2 regions of the Hahella sp. KA22 genome follow, and region 2 is predicted to be linked to the other one. Evidence: riboswitches for the same ligand, from Rfam matches in the RefSeq annotation. Region 2 holds a riboswitch; the other holds the start of a gene.
The links. A riboswitch is a leader RNA that binds a small molecule or an ion and turns the genes downstream of it on or off. The one in region 2 is predicted to bind cobalamin.

Region 1 (7,789 bases), 1.4 Mb from region 2:
GGTGCGCCCGGTGATCATCACGTTTTGATGCTGTGGGCGGTTTTGAAGCGCCTTTACCAAGGGCTCCACCGGCAGATAGCCGTACTTGACCATGTAGCTCAATTCGTCGAACAGTAGAAAATCATAGCTGCCGTCCGTCAGCAGTTGCTCCGCCAAGGCCCAGGCCTGACGGGCGGCGGCGATGTCCTGCTCGCGATCCTGGGTTTCCCAGGTGAAGCCGTGGCCCATGACGTGAAAGTCCACACGGGGATGATCTTTGAAAAACAGAAATTCGCCGGTGGCGTCTCTGCCTTTGATAAATTGAATCACCGCGCAACGGTGGCCGTGACCGAGGGAGCGCGCCATGGTGCCGAAGGCGGAACTGCTTTTGCCTTTGCCATTGCCCTTGAGCAGGATAAGCACGCCGCGCTCTTCCTGGGCTTGCGCAATGCGCTCGTCAATGATGCGCTTCTTGTTGGCCATGCGACGGCGGTGTTTTTCGTTTTCGTCCAGCATCATTCGTATCTCCGAGGCGTTAGTGTTCCAGGGCGGCGCGCACAGCGGCCAGCGGGGCGTAGGCGGCTCCGAGGCGTTGCGCCAGTTGTCGGCAGCGATTGAGTTTGACGGCGGCCTGCTCGGTATCCACCACCCACAGGGGCGAATCCCAAGTCAGGTCGTCCAGCGGATCGCGGCTGCGCCCGTCAGTCAGCAGCAACGTACGGCAGGTCAGATGCGGGTTGGCGCGGGTCTGTCGCGCCAGTAGCTGACGCGCATGCAGCAGCGCCTGTCGCAGCGGCGTACCGCCGCCAGCGGGAAGTTCATTGAGCAGGGCGGTGATATCTTTGGGGGCGCGTCGGCAGGGGATGATCCACTCCGTGCGCTGCGCGCCAAACGCCAGTACGGCCAGTTTCTCCCGCGCCAGGTAGGCTTGCCGCGCCAGTCCCAGAATCACCCCTTTCGCCTGCGCCAGCGCGCGTTGGCTCAGAGTGGAGGCGGAGGTGTCCAGCAAGACGCAGTTCAGTGTGTCGCGACCCTGGCGACGGGGCTGATAACGTATTTCGCGCAACCCGTCGCCCCGGTTGTCGGGATGGACGAGCGTGGCGAACCAGTCCGGACGTGAGGACGGCGCCTGCCGGTTGAGTTGCGCGCGACCCGGGGCGGCGCCTTGTCGTTGTTCCGCGCCGCTGCGCTGTGTGTCGCGACGAGAGGACGGAGAACCTGGCGTTGGGATCTCGGGCAGTTGTGGCGTCACCGGCTTGTCCGCCGCCATCAGTTGCGGCGGCATGCCCCCCCAGTCACCGGAGGTTCCAGAGGACGAAGACGACGATCCCCCAGAGCCGCCTGTATTCCCGCCGCCTTGTGAGGGGGGCGAACCGCCAGAAGACGGCGGCGTATCCTGGTGATTGGCGCGATGGCTAAGCGCGAACGACCGGGTCGCCGCCACGTCTTCCACGCTGACCTCGTCGCGTCCGCTCCAGGCGGCATGGGCGATGGCGGCGCGGCGCCAGCAAATATCCGCGCGCACGCCTTCTACGCCAGCGGCGAGGCATTGGCTGGCGATATCCCGTTGTATATCTGAAGGGCAGAGAACCTGTGACAGGCGCCCGCGGGCGGCGGCGATGCGGGTTTGCAGATCTTGCTGAGCGTCGCGCCATTGCGCCAGATAGGCCTCGCGGTCCTGTTCGAAGGCCAGACGTCGCTCCACGATAGCCATGCGCTGTTCAACGTCGTAGGTTTCATCCAGAGTGACGGCGAGACCGAAACGGTCCTGTAACTGCGGTCGCAGTTCGCCTTCATCCGGGTTCATGGTGCCGATCAGAATAAACTGCGCCGGATGGCTGTGACTGAGGCCGTCCCGTTCGACAAAGTTCACGCCCGAGGCCGCCGTATCAAGCAGGGCGTCCACCAAGGGGTCGGGCAGCAGATTGACTTCATCGATATAAAGCACGCCGCCGTGAGCTTTGGCCAACAGGCCGGGATTAAACTGCACGCGTCGCTCGCCCATGGCCTGTTGCAGGTCAATGCTGCCGATCAGGCGTTCTTCAGACGCGCCCAGGGGCAGGGTGACGAACTTGTCCGCCGCCTCCGGCAATAAATCCGCCAGTCCCCGCGCCAGCGTCGACTTGGCGGAGCCGCGCGGACCGCTGATCAATACGCCCCCCAGATGAGGATTGATGGCGGCGAGCAATAACGCAGTTTTTAGCGGTTGCTGGCCGACAACCGCGGCGAATGGGTAGGCGGCGAGAGCTGGCGGGGCGGCGACGTCCATTGACTCAGCGCGCCTGCCGCGCGACGTCCTGGCTGCTCCAACGGCGCAGGAACCAGGCGCAGGCCAGTCCGACGATCACCCAGAACAGCGCGTTGGTCAGGGTGGCGGCGGTGATGAATTGATGATGCAGCATCTGTAGCGCCTGCAGAGCCTGTGGGTTGGCGGCGGCGAACTCCGGCGCATTGGCGTGCGGCGCGCCGACCAAATGCGGAATAATCAGCAGAGGCAGTCCGCCCAGCTTTTTCCATGCCGGTGCGAACGCCAGCAAGGCGAAACCGATCGCAGTAACCAGGGCGGTGGCGATCCACCACAACTGGCGATTTTCCAGTGCGGCGGCCTGCATGCCGGGAATCTCCGGCGGCAGTCCCAGGGCGGGAGCGACAAAGAAAACGCCATAGCCCGCCAGTCCCCATAATAATCCCGCGCCCCAGCCTGCGCCGCCTTTGCCGCTGAGTCTGGCGGCGGTCATACAGGCCAGCATGAGCGCACTGAAGCCGATTCCGGCGAGCACGTTGGCAAGCAGGGTGTACAGGGTGCGCTCCAGACCGTCCTCTGGCGCCCAGGCGTCTTCGCCATGGTGATGGCCGCCAGATTCCGCCGCGCCGTGATCGTGCTCATGGGAGTGATGGGCGCCCGTCGCCGCGTGCTGGTGCTCCGCCACGGCAACGGGCTCTGGCGCTTCATCGCCTTCGTAGGTTTCCGCCTCCAGAATAATGCTGGTGACCTGGGAGTGTTGTACGGCGCTCAACAGCCCGCCAGCCAACAGGCCAACCAGCAGCGACGCCAGGATAATACGCTGAATCAACATGTCTCTTCCTCATGCAATGCGGTGTGACGTCGCTATGCGCGCAAGCGCCGCACAAGAGGTGCGGCGTCAAGTTAGACAGGCGAACGTCTGGCCCTGGCAGGGCCTCAGAATTCAGTAACTGTTAGTGACAGGGGAAAGCAAACGCGTGCCGGGTGTCGTGAGCGGCGTTGTGAGCCGCATCCATGGACAGAAAGCCCACTGCGAACAGAATCAGTCCGCCGAAGCACATGGCGCCGATAAGTTGTAGCGCTGCGTTATTGGAAGCCAGCAATGGAAGAGAGAGATTTTTAGTTTGCATGATCTGCGCACCTACCCGTACGAACTGCAGTGGATAAAGCAAGGCCGGTCTCCGGGCTTACGAAAGGTCGAAGCATTTTCGACACAACATTTGCGCCTTCCCATGTCAAAACTGACGACACAGTGGCGTTGGCAAATTACTTTCGATTACCGTTGCGGGGGCAGCACTGGATTAGCATATTGCGCACCAGATTTCCCGATTATCTCGTGGTCGAGCACCTTGGTCAGCGGGATATGCTATTGGCTGAACCCAGGGGAAGTCAACAAGTTAGCGGGTTGCATTGAGCGCGGACCATGGTGAGAATAGGCCGCCTCATCATGAGCCTGGCGCATACTGACCAATGGATACATTGCTGATTCTTGTCCTCGCCCTGACTTTCGACGCCCTGTTGGGAGAACCGCGCCGGCTGCATCCTTTGGTTGGTTTCGGGCGTTACGCCGGTTGGGTGGAGGGAGCGATTCGCATCGCCGACTTCTCTTCCTCAGCAACCCGCGCGCTTGGCGCGGCGGCGGTGACTGCCGCGATTCTGCCCTGGGCGGCGCTCGCCTGGCTGGCGAACGCGTGGAGTGAGTCTTCCACCTGGGGACACATTATCTTTTCCGCCTTCGTGCTTTATCTCGCCATCGGTTGGCGCAGTCTGCTGGAGCATGTGCGTCAGGTCGCCGCGCCATTACGCAGGCATGACGCGGAGGCGGCGCGGCGCAGTCTATCCATGATCGTCAGTCGCGACACCGCCGAACTGGGGGAGGAGGAGATCGCCTCCGCCGCCACGGAATCCGCTCTTGAAAACGGCAACGACGCCATCTTCGCCGCCATCTTCTGGTTTCTGCTCGCCGGCGTTCCCGGCGTGGTGTTGTATCGCCTCAGCAATACCCTGGATGCAATGTGGGGCTATAAGAGCCCGCGTTATTTAAGTTTTGGCTGGGCGGCGGCGCGACTTGACGATGTGCTCAACTGGATTCCCGCCCGTCTGACCGCCTTCAGTTACGCCTGCTGCGGGGCCATGGACAGCGCCCTGCGATGCTGGCGCGCTCAGGGCGCGCAATGGAAAAGTCCCAATGCAGGGCCGGTCATGGCGGCGGGCGCGGGCGCGCTGCGGGTGCGGCTCGGCGGCGCGGCGACCTATCACGGCAGTCTGCAGCATCGGCCTTCACTGGGCTGCGGCGACGCCGCCACGGCGCAATCCATTGAGCGCGCCTGTGGACTGATCAATCGCTCTCTGGCGTTGTGGACGGCGACAGTGGCTTTGGGAGTGGGCGTGCTATGGCTGTGGGGAGCGGGTTGAATGAACGGGAGCGACTTTGATAACGGGGCCGGACACGTGGACCTTCAGGATGATGAGCCGGCTCCCGTCCATGGCGGCGATCTGGATAAATACAGCCGCCTGTATGGCGTTGCCGCCGCTGACTGGCTGGATTTATCCACCGGCGTCAGCCCTTTTCCATACCCGCTGACCAGCATTCCGGCAGAGGTGTTTCGACGTCTGCCTTATGCCGACCCGGCGTTGCAACAGGCCGCCAGCGTTTATTACGGGACGGATTCCCTGCTGGCGATTCCCGGCACGCAATGGGCGATTCAACATCTGCCCGCCTGCTGCGCCCCAGGTGTGGCGGCGCTGCCGGACGTCGGCTATCGCGAACATGAGCATCACTGGCGTCGTCAAGGCTTCAAAATTATTCATTACCCTGCAGGAGATCTGGCGGGAGCGGCGGCGCGTCTGGCGCAGACAGAAAACTTGCGCGCCCTGGTGGCGATTAATCCGAATAACCCCGCCGCCCGTAGGACGCCATTGGCGGCGCTACGTGAGTTGGCGCAGCGACTGCAGTCCACGGGCGCATTGATGGTGGTGGACGAAGCCTTCGCCGATGCGGAGACAGATTCCAGCCTGCTGGGCGAGACCCTGCCGGAAAACATTGTGGTGTTGCGCTCATTCGGCAAATTTTTCGGTTGGCCGGGAGTGCGATTGGGATTTGTGGCGGCGGCGCCTCACTGGCTGGCGGCATTGCAGCGCCGGCTTGGTCCCTGGGCGGTGAACAGCGCCGCGCAATATGTGGCGACTCGGGCGTTGCGCGATGAGGCTTGGATTACCGCTATGCGAGAAAAGCTCTCCTTGGTGAGCCGCGACCTGCAGGCGCTTATTCTGGCGCAGTCGGTATTCAAGAGGGCGCAGGATTGCCGGCGCACGCCGCTGTTTGTGTCCGTGTTGACGCCGACAGTGCAGGCTGAGCGGATTTTCGAACGTTGCGCGCAGCGGGGCGTGTTGATTCGCCTTTGGCGGGTGAATGCGGAGCTGGCGTATTTACGGTTTGGACTTTTTGATTTGGAGGACGCCGGTCTCGCAGGGAGACTGACCGCCGCCCTCGCTGACAGATAAGGCGACTCATGACGGACAGCGGCTATTCACCCGAAGAAAAACAGGCGGTGTATCGCGCGATTTACGAACGACGCGATATGCGTCATTTCCTGCCGGACCCGGTGGACGAAGCGACTTTGCAGCGTATTCTGCAAGCCGCCCATCACGCGCCCAGCGTGGGCTTCATGCAGCCCTGGCGTTTTATTCGCATCACCGAGCCCAGTCTGCGCCGGGATATCGCCGCCACGGTGGAGAAAGAGCGTCTGCTGACGGCGGAGGCGCTAGGCGAACGCGGCCAGGAGTTTATGCGCCTGAAAGTGGAGGGGGTGCGTGAGTGTCCGGTATTGCTGGTGGTGATGCTCACGGATCGCCGCGAAAAATATATTTTCGGTCGTCGCACCATGCCGGATATGGATCTGGCGTCCGCCAGCTGCGCGATCCAGAACCTCTGGCTGGCGGCCCGCTGTGAAGGGGTTGGCATGGGTTGGGTGTCGCTGTTCGATCCCGTTGAATTAGCCTCGTTACTGCAATGTCCGGAGGGCAGCGAGCCGATCGCCATTCTGTGTCTGGGGCATGTGGATAAATTTTATGACGCGCCGATGCTGCAACAGGAAAACTGGAGCCAGCGCAAGGATTTACAGGAGCTGGTCTGGTTCAACCAGTGGGGCGGCGCGGGCTGACGGAATTACAATAAATAACAATCTCTCATGACTGGAAGGCGTCTCCAACGTCGCTCCCCGGATCGCACTGAAATTGGATTGGCGTCGTCTCAGCAACATTATTGAGACGAGCTAAGCTCTGACGATCCATAACTAGAAAGGAGTGGGATCATGGGATTGGGATGTATAAGAAACGGCGGTACCGCGATGGTTTACCGCATGAGTTGGGACGGTAAATTCTCTGAAAGAGAAACCAATGTCGGCGGCCCCTGGCCGAACGGCGTGGTGAAGGTGTTTGTGCCCGAGGGGCTGGACAGGGAATATGTACAGACCGTGCGCGCGACTTTCCGCCGCTGGGAACACTGCGTTCTGGAATATTGGGGCACGCAGCTGATCAAATTCGTTGAAGTAGGCGCGGCGGGTAACGGCGTGGCCACCCTCAATTTCGCCAGCAACTCTGCGGATATTGGGTATTTTCCCGGCGCCAGCACCAAGCTGGGGGTTAATGGCAAAGCCAATATCAAATCGCTGCCCCATGAAGTAGGACATGCTTTGGGGTTGGCTCATGAGCACGAACGCGATGATGCGCCCGAGAGCGTGCTCCACACCTGGGGGGCCAACAAAATGGCGTTGGACGCCTACAAGCTGAACAAGCGCAACAGCACCCGCAAGTTTGAAACCTATAGCACCGACTTCGATCCCAAATCCATCATGATGTATGCGGATCAGGCGGTGGTGCTCCTGGATTCCGTCGACAATACCCGCTACGGCGGTTGCAAGATTGATCCCGGCCATGTGGTCAGCGGCGACTGGAACCCCAGTATGGGCGATCTGGAAGTGCTTGGCCGCATTTATCGGCACTATTCCACGATTTAGATTTCCCGTTGCGCAGCGCGGCGGCCAATGCCTTAACCATCAACCATCAACCATCAACCATCAACCAGCCGCCTTGGCTGCTGCTTCAGATCGTCCGGACTGACTCCCGCTCAATAATCCTGTGCGGGATGATCACGCTCTCGGCTTCCAGGGTTCCGGCGGCTGACATGTCCAACAACATTTCCGTCGCACGGCTGCCCATGGCGAACAGCGGCTGATGTAACGCAGTGAGCGGCGGCGTCGCCATTTCCGCGATGCGGGTGTCGTCGTAAGCGATGATCGACAGGTCATCCGGGGTGCGGAGGCCATGGCGGTGAGCGCAGGACAACGCGCCCATGGCCAATTCGTCGCTGGCGGCGAATACAGCGCTGAACTGGCCTGGTTTGTCCTGCAGTAATCTTTCCATGCACAGCGCGCCGCTGTGAAATCCGAAAGATTCAAATTCCGCCCGAAATCGAATCAGCGATTCATCGACGCTGAGGCCATGGTCTCGCAGCGCTTGAACATAGCCCTCAATGCGGGGTGCGCCGGCGATCAGATCGGCGCG
Region 2 (7,789 bases):
CCTCTCATCCGTAAGGGTTTGTTGGAGGAAGAAAGTCAGTTGGTCCAGTTGCATTGTGTTTTCCACTTTGTACTAATGATAATGGGTTTTATTTATTAGAACTTTTAATGTGATACTTGTTTGTTGTTGCACATTTGAGGAAAAATAGTAAATTTTAATGCAAGTACTTTTACTTTGCTAATTTGTTAAGAGAGTCTGCCAATGAGTCAAGCTAAGGTAACTAAAAGTCACATTAACCGCAATGCGCAACAAATTCATATCATGTCTATCGATATGTTTTTGGAGATCGCAAAGAATATGCGTGAAGATATTGACTTGAGTGTTTTGAAAACAGGAGCTGGACTTGTTTCACCTACTCAAGATTTGACTCTTGTAGGAAAGATTGCAGCAGAAATTGGGCTGGCTGGGCGATTTGTTACTAGGATGGTTGAAGATAAGGCATATATTGTAATAAAAGGCTACTCTGGACTCCGAAAATCATTGACGGGTACGAGATACTTGGCGTCTAACCCTAAGGTGGTTGATATGGCTATTGGTCAGTTAGGTGTTAATAGTAATTTAATAAAAGGCGCGAGGCTTACTATCTATCTAACTGTTCCTTTGACCGTCCTTCAATTTATTTTAAGCGATGAAAAGTCGTTATCTGTGTTAATTGGCACTCTGGCTACTGACATTGTTAAAGTCGGAGTTGCTGCTACGGTTGGCTCTGCTGCCGCATATGTTGTAGGCGCTTTCACCACTGTCGCTGTAGGCCCTTTGTTGGCTGCAGTTTTTCTTGGAGTTGCGACAAGTTTTTTACTTGAGGAGCTTGATCAAAAATATGGAGTTACTTCCGCTCTTATAGAGAGCTTGAATTCTTTGCATAATAAAACTATTGGTGAAGCGGCTCGTCAAGTCACTATATTTGAAAGTAACTTTATTGAGAGAGCGCTTATGAAAGCTACGAGTAGGTATTAATGATAGCTATGAGGAAAATTGTAATATGCGTAGCTATGTTGGTTTTAAATGTTGCTGCGTTGGCATTTGCAGCTAGATTTTTAGATGTCATTTATTTTGCTCAGCAGGAGGCGGCAAGTGGAGCTAATGTAATTGAGTTTCACGGTGGTGTGCGTTATTTGTTGCTGCCTCTAATAATACCTCTGATTACGGTTGTGGCAATAATTGAGCGACTAATAAAATCGAACTTCTTTAAAAGAATCCAAGGTGGAATATTAATCGCCGGAGGATTCCTTTTGCTTTTCTCGGGGTGGTGGGTTGAGAGATCTTCGACGTATTATATAGAAAACCTGGGCTACCAAGTATGTGGCGAAACCTATTCGGGGATATGGCTCACGGTTACTTTATACGCTGACAGTGTAGAAAATTGCGCCAGTGGCAAAGTTGAGGGTAGCTAAGCTTTTGAAGCAATTTAACCAGTCAGAATTGTGGATAGTTGCTCTCAATTGAAAATTTTCGCCCTCAATCTCCAAACTGACTGCCTCTGCCTTGTATACTTCTCGATTAAAGATGAACTTGTGAAATGACATTCAGGATTTCCTATGGCGATTAAACGCGTATCTTCTTGGCTATTGGTGGTGGGGTTGAGCTTGGGTGCTTTAGCCGGTTGCTCTCCCGAGGTGGGGAGCAAGGACTGGTGTGAGGATATGGCGACCAAGCCGAAGGGTGACTGGACGGCGAATGAGGCGACGGATTACGCCAAACATTGCCTGTTCCGCTCCGACAGTTAAGCGAGCAGACTCATCTCCTAACTTATTGGGAATAGGGGGAGGCTACATTTGGATAGTTTTCAACAGGTTGCCGCGACCCTGGCGCTTGTGGTTTGGGTGAGGCGCTTTGTGCGCCTTGACTTTACAGGGGCGGCCATTTAGCTTACGCCCCCATTGCATCAGGTGTCCTGAGAACATTCGTTCAAGGGATGAAACGGGAAGTCGGTTTAAGTCCGACGCTGCCCCCGCAACGGTAAATGAGTCAAACGACAACCCCCTGTCACTGCGGATTCGCGGGAAGACGTTGTCGCCGGTTACACCACTCATGAGCCCGGAGACCGGCCTGACGCCTGCTTATCGCGTGGCATAGCGGAGGGCTTTGCCGGGATTCGTCTGACTCGACTCCTTTCCCTCTTTGCTTGTATCCGCTGCGCAACAATTGCATTCACTGGCGCTACTCTTTCGGAACATTATGAGGCTTGTACCCCTTTTGCTTTTAGTTGGCTCACAACTGACCGGCGTTCGCGCGGAAGAGTTGGCGCCTGTTGTCGTCGAAGCCAAAGCTCCATCTGCGGATGAAATTGACGCGGAGTATCAAACTGGCTTTGTTAAGGTGATCAAGCGCGAGCAATTTGACTCGAAAGTCGCCACCGTCGCAGACGTGCTGAAGAATGAAACCGGCGTGCAAGTGCGTCAGAGCGGCGGGCTGGGATCATACTCCGCTGTTTATCTTCGTGGCTCCACCAGTAAGCAGGTGAACGTTTATCTAGATGGAGTATTGTTAAACGATGCGACTGGCGGCTCGGTGGACTTGAGCCAGATATTGCTGAGCGGCATTGAGCAGATTGAAATTTATAAAGGCGCAACGCCGATTCAGCTGGGCTACTCTGGCGTCGGCGGCGCGATCAATATCAAATCTCTTCGTTTCAGCAAACCCCTCAGACAATTAAGTCTTGGGTATGGCTCATTCAACAGTCGTAAAGGGGCGCTTACATTCGCCGATAGCGTTGGCGAAACCAACTACCTGGCGTCCCTTGATTATCTCGGCAGTGATAACGACTTCGAGATGCTGAACAACAACCAGACCGAATTTAATCCCTACGATGATCGTGTGGAACGTCGTCGCAATGCGGATTTCAGTCAGTTCAATGGCATGCTGACGGCGGAACGCAGCCTGTCGGATAGCACGGATTTGCAACTGATGGCGCAACATTTCAATAAAGATCAGCATCTGCCTGACATCGCTAATCTGGAGAGCACGCGAACCAGTCTGGATACGGACTTCACTCGTCTGCAGAGCAAACTGAGCTTTGCCCGAAATACACAGGAAAATTATTCGGGGCGCATTTTCTTGTCCACACAAGAAGAGCGTTATGACGACAGTCAAAGCCGCATTGGCCTGGGCGTGCAGAAAACTCGGGCTGACACGGATGTGGTCGGCGCCGAGTTATATGGCTCCTATTCAATCGGTCTGCATCTGCTCTCCGCTACCTTGGAGGCGCGCCGGGAAACTTATCAGGAAGAGGACCTGACCGGGCGCAGGCAAAAGCAGGAGTTCGAGCGTTTTACCTACTTGCTGGGTGTGCAAGACGAGTGGGCGGATGCTGAAGATATCTGGTTGGTGCGCCTGAGCGCGCGCCAATACTTTCTTGAAGATGAGACTCCCGCTGCATCCATGAGCGGGCGCACGGAGGTGGCTTCCGATTCCGCTCAATATCATTCATTGCAGGCTGGCGTTCGTTACCGCCTGACAGATTGGCTGTCGCTCAAGTCCAATGCATCCCGGGATGTGAGGTTCCCTCAGTTAGCGGAGAAGTTCGGCGATAGAGGATTCTTCATTGGTAATAGTGAGTTGCACCCGGAAACAGCGTTGAATGGTGACATCGGATTTGAAGTGGGCGTAGATAGTTTTAGTGTATCTGCGGCCTATTTCTATCGGGATTTAAAAGATGCTATCGTCCCCTCTTATGACTCAAGGGGAGTCGGCCGCTTTGAGAATGTCGGCAAAGCAAGGGTTAGCGGAGTGGAAGTGGACGCCATGTATCGACCTGTTCCCGCCTGGACGTTTATCGCCAGAAGCACCGCCCAGGACACAGAAAACCTGTCAGACGCCCGTGACCTGCACGGTAAACAACTGGCGGGCGCCTACACCTATTCCCACTTTTTATCCGCCGCCTGGAGTATCGGGCGCATCACCACCTCCGTCGAGTATCGTCATGAATCCGGGGCTTATTACGACAGCGCTCAGGAAACGGAAGTGGAAGATCAAAACATTGTCGATGTGGTGGGGCGCTGGTCCGATGGCGAGACTACCGTTGAAGTCAGCGCAAACAATGTGACCGATGAAGTCGTTGAAGCTTTTAACGGTTACCCTTCTCCTGGGCGACACTATTTTGTGTCTTTACAGCATTTATTTTAGTTTCCTGTTTAATAACTAAGAGGACGCGGGCATGCAGCAGAGTATAGCAACAACGTTGAAATGGACGGGTTTAACCCTGGCGTTTGCGACGATGGCGGGTTGTGGCGGCGGAGACAGCGGTAATGGAGGAACGACGCCTGGTTCGGATTGGGTCGCGGTTATCGCCGGTGTGGCGAATGACTATTCATCAAGTGAAGTCTCGATTGCATCTGCTAAAGCGCCATACGATGTTGTAGAAGGGTATGCCAGCTCCAACAAGTCAGATATGTCTGTGGCGGCCTATGGAGACAGTTTTTATCGTATTGGTAGGCGTAGCCAGGATAATATCTCCAAGTATAACTATGACAGCCCAGGCGTGTCTGACTGGCAGTTCACCACCAATGATGATGGCGAGTCTCTGAGCAACCCTTATGACATAATATTTGTTAGCGATACCAAGGCGTATGTGCTGAGGTACGGCGGTTCATCCATTTGGGTAGTGGATCCATCTGTTGCGTTAAGCGATGAAGAGCACTTCAAAACGGGTGAGATAGATCTGAGCAGCTACGATGATGATGGCGTTCCAGAGATGTCCGCAGGGGTGATATACAATGGCAAACTATATGTCGTCATGCAGAACATGGACGATGAATTTGCGCCAGGAACTGCTTATCTAGCGGTAATTAATGTCGCCACTAATGAAGAAATCAATATCTCCGGCGGAGCCCAAAAAGGCTTGGCTTTAAATATCAAGAATCCTCATACCATCATAGAGCAGGGCGGCTCGCTGTTTATTGCCGGGCTTGGACGGTACGACAGCACTTTTTCAAGTCCTCCCCGACCTGCTGAGTACACGGGGGGCATAGAGATCGTAAATCCAAGCACCTATGACCACTATGTGCTCATCGACGATGGCAATGATGTCAGTCATCCGTACGGTTTGATCACGGATATGACCATCCTTTCTAATACGGTGGGCTACTTCAACGGTTATGAAGAATTCCAAAAAACGTCTCTTTATCGTTTTAACCCAAGTACGGGAGACGTTGTTGCTTCGGCGATCCCTGGCACGGCCAGTGTGGATTTACGTTCAATCGCCGCCAGTCCAACGGGCGAATTGTGGTTTGGCGTCGGTGGAGCAAATCCTGACTTGGTTATCGCTAACACATCGACTGAAACCATCATCAAAACTATCGGCGTTGATAAAAATCCAGCAAAAATAGTTTTCGCTGAAAAAGACTGACGTGCTCGTGCGTGCGCCTGTTTCAGTGAGCTGTTTTGTTCTAGAAGGAAGTCTATCTGGATGACCAAGAGTACGCTCATGATCCAGGGAACCACTTCCGACGCTGGCAAAAGCACACTCGTCACCGCGATATGCCGCAGTCTGTTGCGGCGTGGCGTGAAAGTGGCGCCGTTCAAGCCACAGAATATGGCGCTGAACAGCGCCGTAACGGTGGACGGTGGTGAGATTGGGCGGGCGCAGGCGGTGCAGGCGCAGGCCTGTGGCCTGCAGCCGCATACGGACATGAACCCAGTGTTGTTGAAGCCCAATACGGATATTGGCGCGCAAGTCATCATTCATGGTAAAGCCCGCGCCAACATGGATGCGGTGGCCTATCACGACTACAAACGCACCGCCATGCAGGCGGTGCTGGAATCTTTTCAACGACTCTCCTCCGCTTACGATGCGGTTCTGGTTGAGGGCGCAGGCTCGCCGGCGGAGATTAACCTGCGCGATCGAGATATCGCCAATATGGGGTTTGCGGAAGCGGTCGACTGCCCGGTTATCCTGATTGCCGATATTGACCGGGGGGGCGTGTTCGCTCATTTGGTCGGCACATTGGCTTTATTGAGCGAAAGTGAACAGCGACGGGTTCGCGGCTTTGTCATCAACCGTTTTCGCGGCGACATTGCTTTGCTTGAGCCGGGACTCCGGTGGCTGGAGGAATATACCGGCAAGCCCGTGTTGGGAGTGTTGCCTTATCTGAATGGCCTGCATCTGGAAGCGGAAGACGCCTTGCCGCGGGAAGCTATCGTTAAGTCTGGCGCGACGCTTAAAGTTATCGCACCCTCCTTGCCCCGAATCAGTAATCACACGGACTTTGACCCGCTGCGGTTACACCCGCAGGTGGACTTTCAGTTTATCGGGCCGGGCCAGTCGCCGCCGTCAGCTGATCTCATTATTCTTCCTGGCTCCAAATCCGTACGCAACGACCTGCAGTGGTTGCGCGAAAATGGCTGGGAAGAGGCTATTCGCAAGCACCTGCGTTATGGCGGCCGGGTTATCGGTATTTGCGGCGGCTACCAGATGCTGGGACGTAGCATCGCCGACCCCCATGGCCTGGAAGGCGTTGCTGGAGAGAGCGTTGGCCTGGGATGGCTGGAGATCGCCACGACTCTGGAGCCGGAAAAGCAATTGCGGCGAGTGGAAGGGCGCCTTTGGTTGGATGACGCTCGGATTACCGGCTATGAGATTCATGCTGGAGTGACTCGCTGCGCAGCGTCGCAAACGTCGGCGGTGCGTCTTGCGGACGGGCGATTGGACGGTGTCGTCAGTGATGATAATCAGGTGCTGGGGCTGTATCTGCATGGACTTTTCGAAAGCCCGCAGTCTTTGGCGGCGCTATTGCGCTGGGCGGGCCTGAACGAAGTGCAACACCTGGATTACGATGCTTTACGAGAAGCTGACATAAATCGCCTGGCGGATGTCGTGGACCAGTACTTAAACTGGGACGAAATCGCAGGGTTTCTACAGGTAGGGCCAAACAGCGGCGACAGGGAGAGCAGGGCGTGAGGACGTTGATTCTAGGCGGCGTGAAGTCAGGGAAGAGCGCGTTGGCTGAGCAATTGGCGATTTCCCAGGAGAAACCCGTCGTCTATATCGCTACGGCTACCGCTGGCGATGGCGAAATGGCCGCGAGGATCGCTCACCATCGCGCCCGCCGCCCCTCCGCCTGGGGATTGATTGAAGCCCCTGTCTATCTCGCCGACGCCATTCGTGACGCCAAGCAGGAAGGCAGTCTCGTATTGGTGGACTGCCTGACGCTTTGGCTTACCAATCTTTTGATTTCAGACGACAAAGAACTTTTTGGACAGCAACGGCAGGCTCTGTTGGAGATGCTGCCCGACCTCGACGGCGACATCATCTTCGTCAGCAATGAAACCAACATGGGCGTTACGCCTTTAGGGGAGCTGACGCGTCGATACTGCGATGAAGCCGGGCTCTTGCATCAGGCCCTCGCCGCCCTTTGTGATCGGGTTGTGCTGACCGTCGCGGGACTGCCCCATTGCTTGAAAGGTCGTTTGGAGCTTGCCTAAGTATACTGATTACTATTAAAAATAAGGTCTGAACCTTAGGTTGGGCCTGTTGATGTATTAGCGCGTGGGTTTGGAAAACAACAATGACTGACTATTTGACGAGAAGAGGATGAAAATGGAATTTATCAGACGCTTGCGCGTTCCCCCGATAGACGACACGCTGGATGCGGCGTTGCACCAAAAAATCGATCAGAAAACCAAACCCCTGGGCGCATTGGGGCAACTGGAAAGGCTGGCGTTTCAGGTCGCCCGCATTCAGGGCACCATGACCCCCACGTTGAAGAACCCCTACATTCTGGTATTCGCCGGCGATCATGGCGTGGCGAAATCCGGCGTCAGCGCGTATCCACAGGACGTCACCTGGCAG

Region 1: another riboswitch for cobalamin. It lies ahead of EUZ85_RS00070 (CbtB domain-containing protein); the one in region 2 lies ahead of EUZ85_RS06540 (TonB-dependent siderophore receptor).

Annotation. Positions count from the first base shown of each region.
Region 1 is NZ_CP035490.1:10,443-18,231, reverse strand. Features, by position in the region: gene cobO (cob(I)yrinic acid a,c-diamide adenosyltransferase) at 1-495, opposite strand, end outside; gene EUZ85_RS00080 (ATP-binding protein) at 515-2,248, opposite strand; gene EUZ85_RS00075 (CbtA family protein) at 2,253-3,056, opposite strand; gene EUZ85_RS00070 (CbtB domain-containing protein) at 3,178-3,354, opposite strand; cobalamin riboswitch at 3,379-3,591, opposite strand; gene cbiB (adenosylcobinamide-phosphate synthase CbiB) at 3,695-4,639, shown strand; gene cobD (threonine-phosphate decarboxylase CobD) at 4,640-5,728, shown strand; gene bluB (5,6-dimethylbenzimidazole synthase) at 5,737-6,387, shown strand; gene EUZ85_RS00050 (M12 family metallopeptidase) at 6,538-7,242, shown strand; gene EUZ85_RS00045 (LacI family DNA-binding transcriptional regulator) at 7,328-7,789, opposite strand, start outside.
Region 2 is NZ_CP035490.1:1,455,965-1,463,753, forward strand. Features, by position in the region: gene EUZ85_RS06520 (phospholipase D-like domain-containing protein) at 1-54, opposite strand, end outside; gene EUZ85_RS06525 (hypothetical protein) at 202-957, shown strand; gene EUZ85_RS06530 (hypothetical protein) at 993-1,394, shown strand; gene EUZ85_RS06535 (DUF3012 domain-containing protein) at 1,539-1,727, shown strand; cobalamin riboswitch at 1,871-2,068, shown strand; gene EUZ85_RS06540 (TonB-dependent siderophore receptor) at 2,179-4,125, shown strand; gene EUZ85_RS06545 (hypothetical protein) at 4,157-5,347, shown strand; gene EUZ85_RS06550 (cobyric acid synthase) at 5,408-6,898, shown strand; gene cobU (bifunctional adenosylcobinamide kinase/adenosylcobinamide-phosphate guanylyltransferase) at 6,895-7,422, shown strand; gene cobT (nicotinate-nucleotide--dimethylbenzimidazole phosphoribosyltransferase) at 7,538-7,789, shown strand, end outside.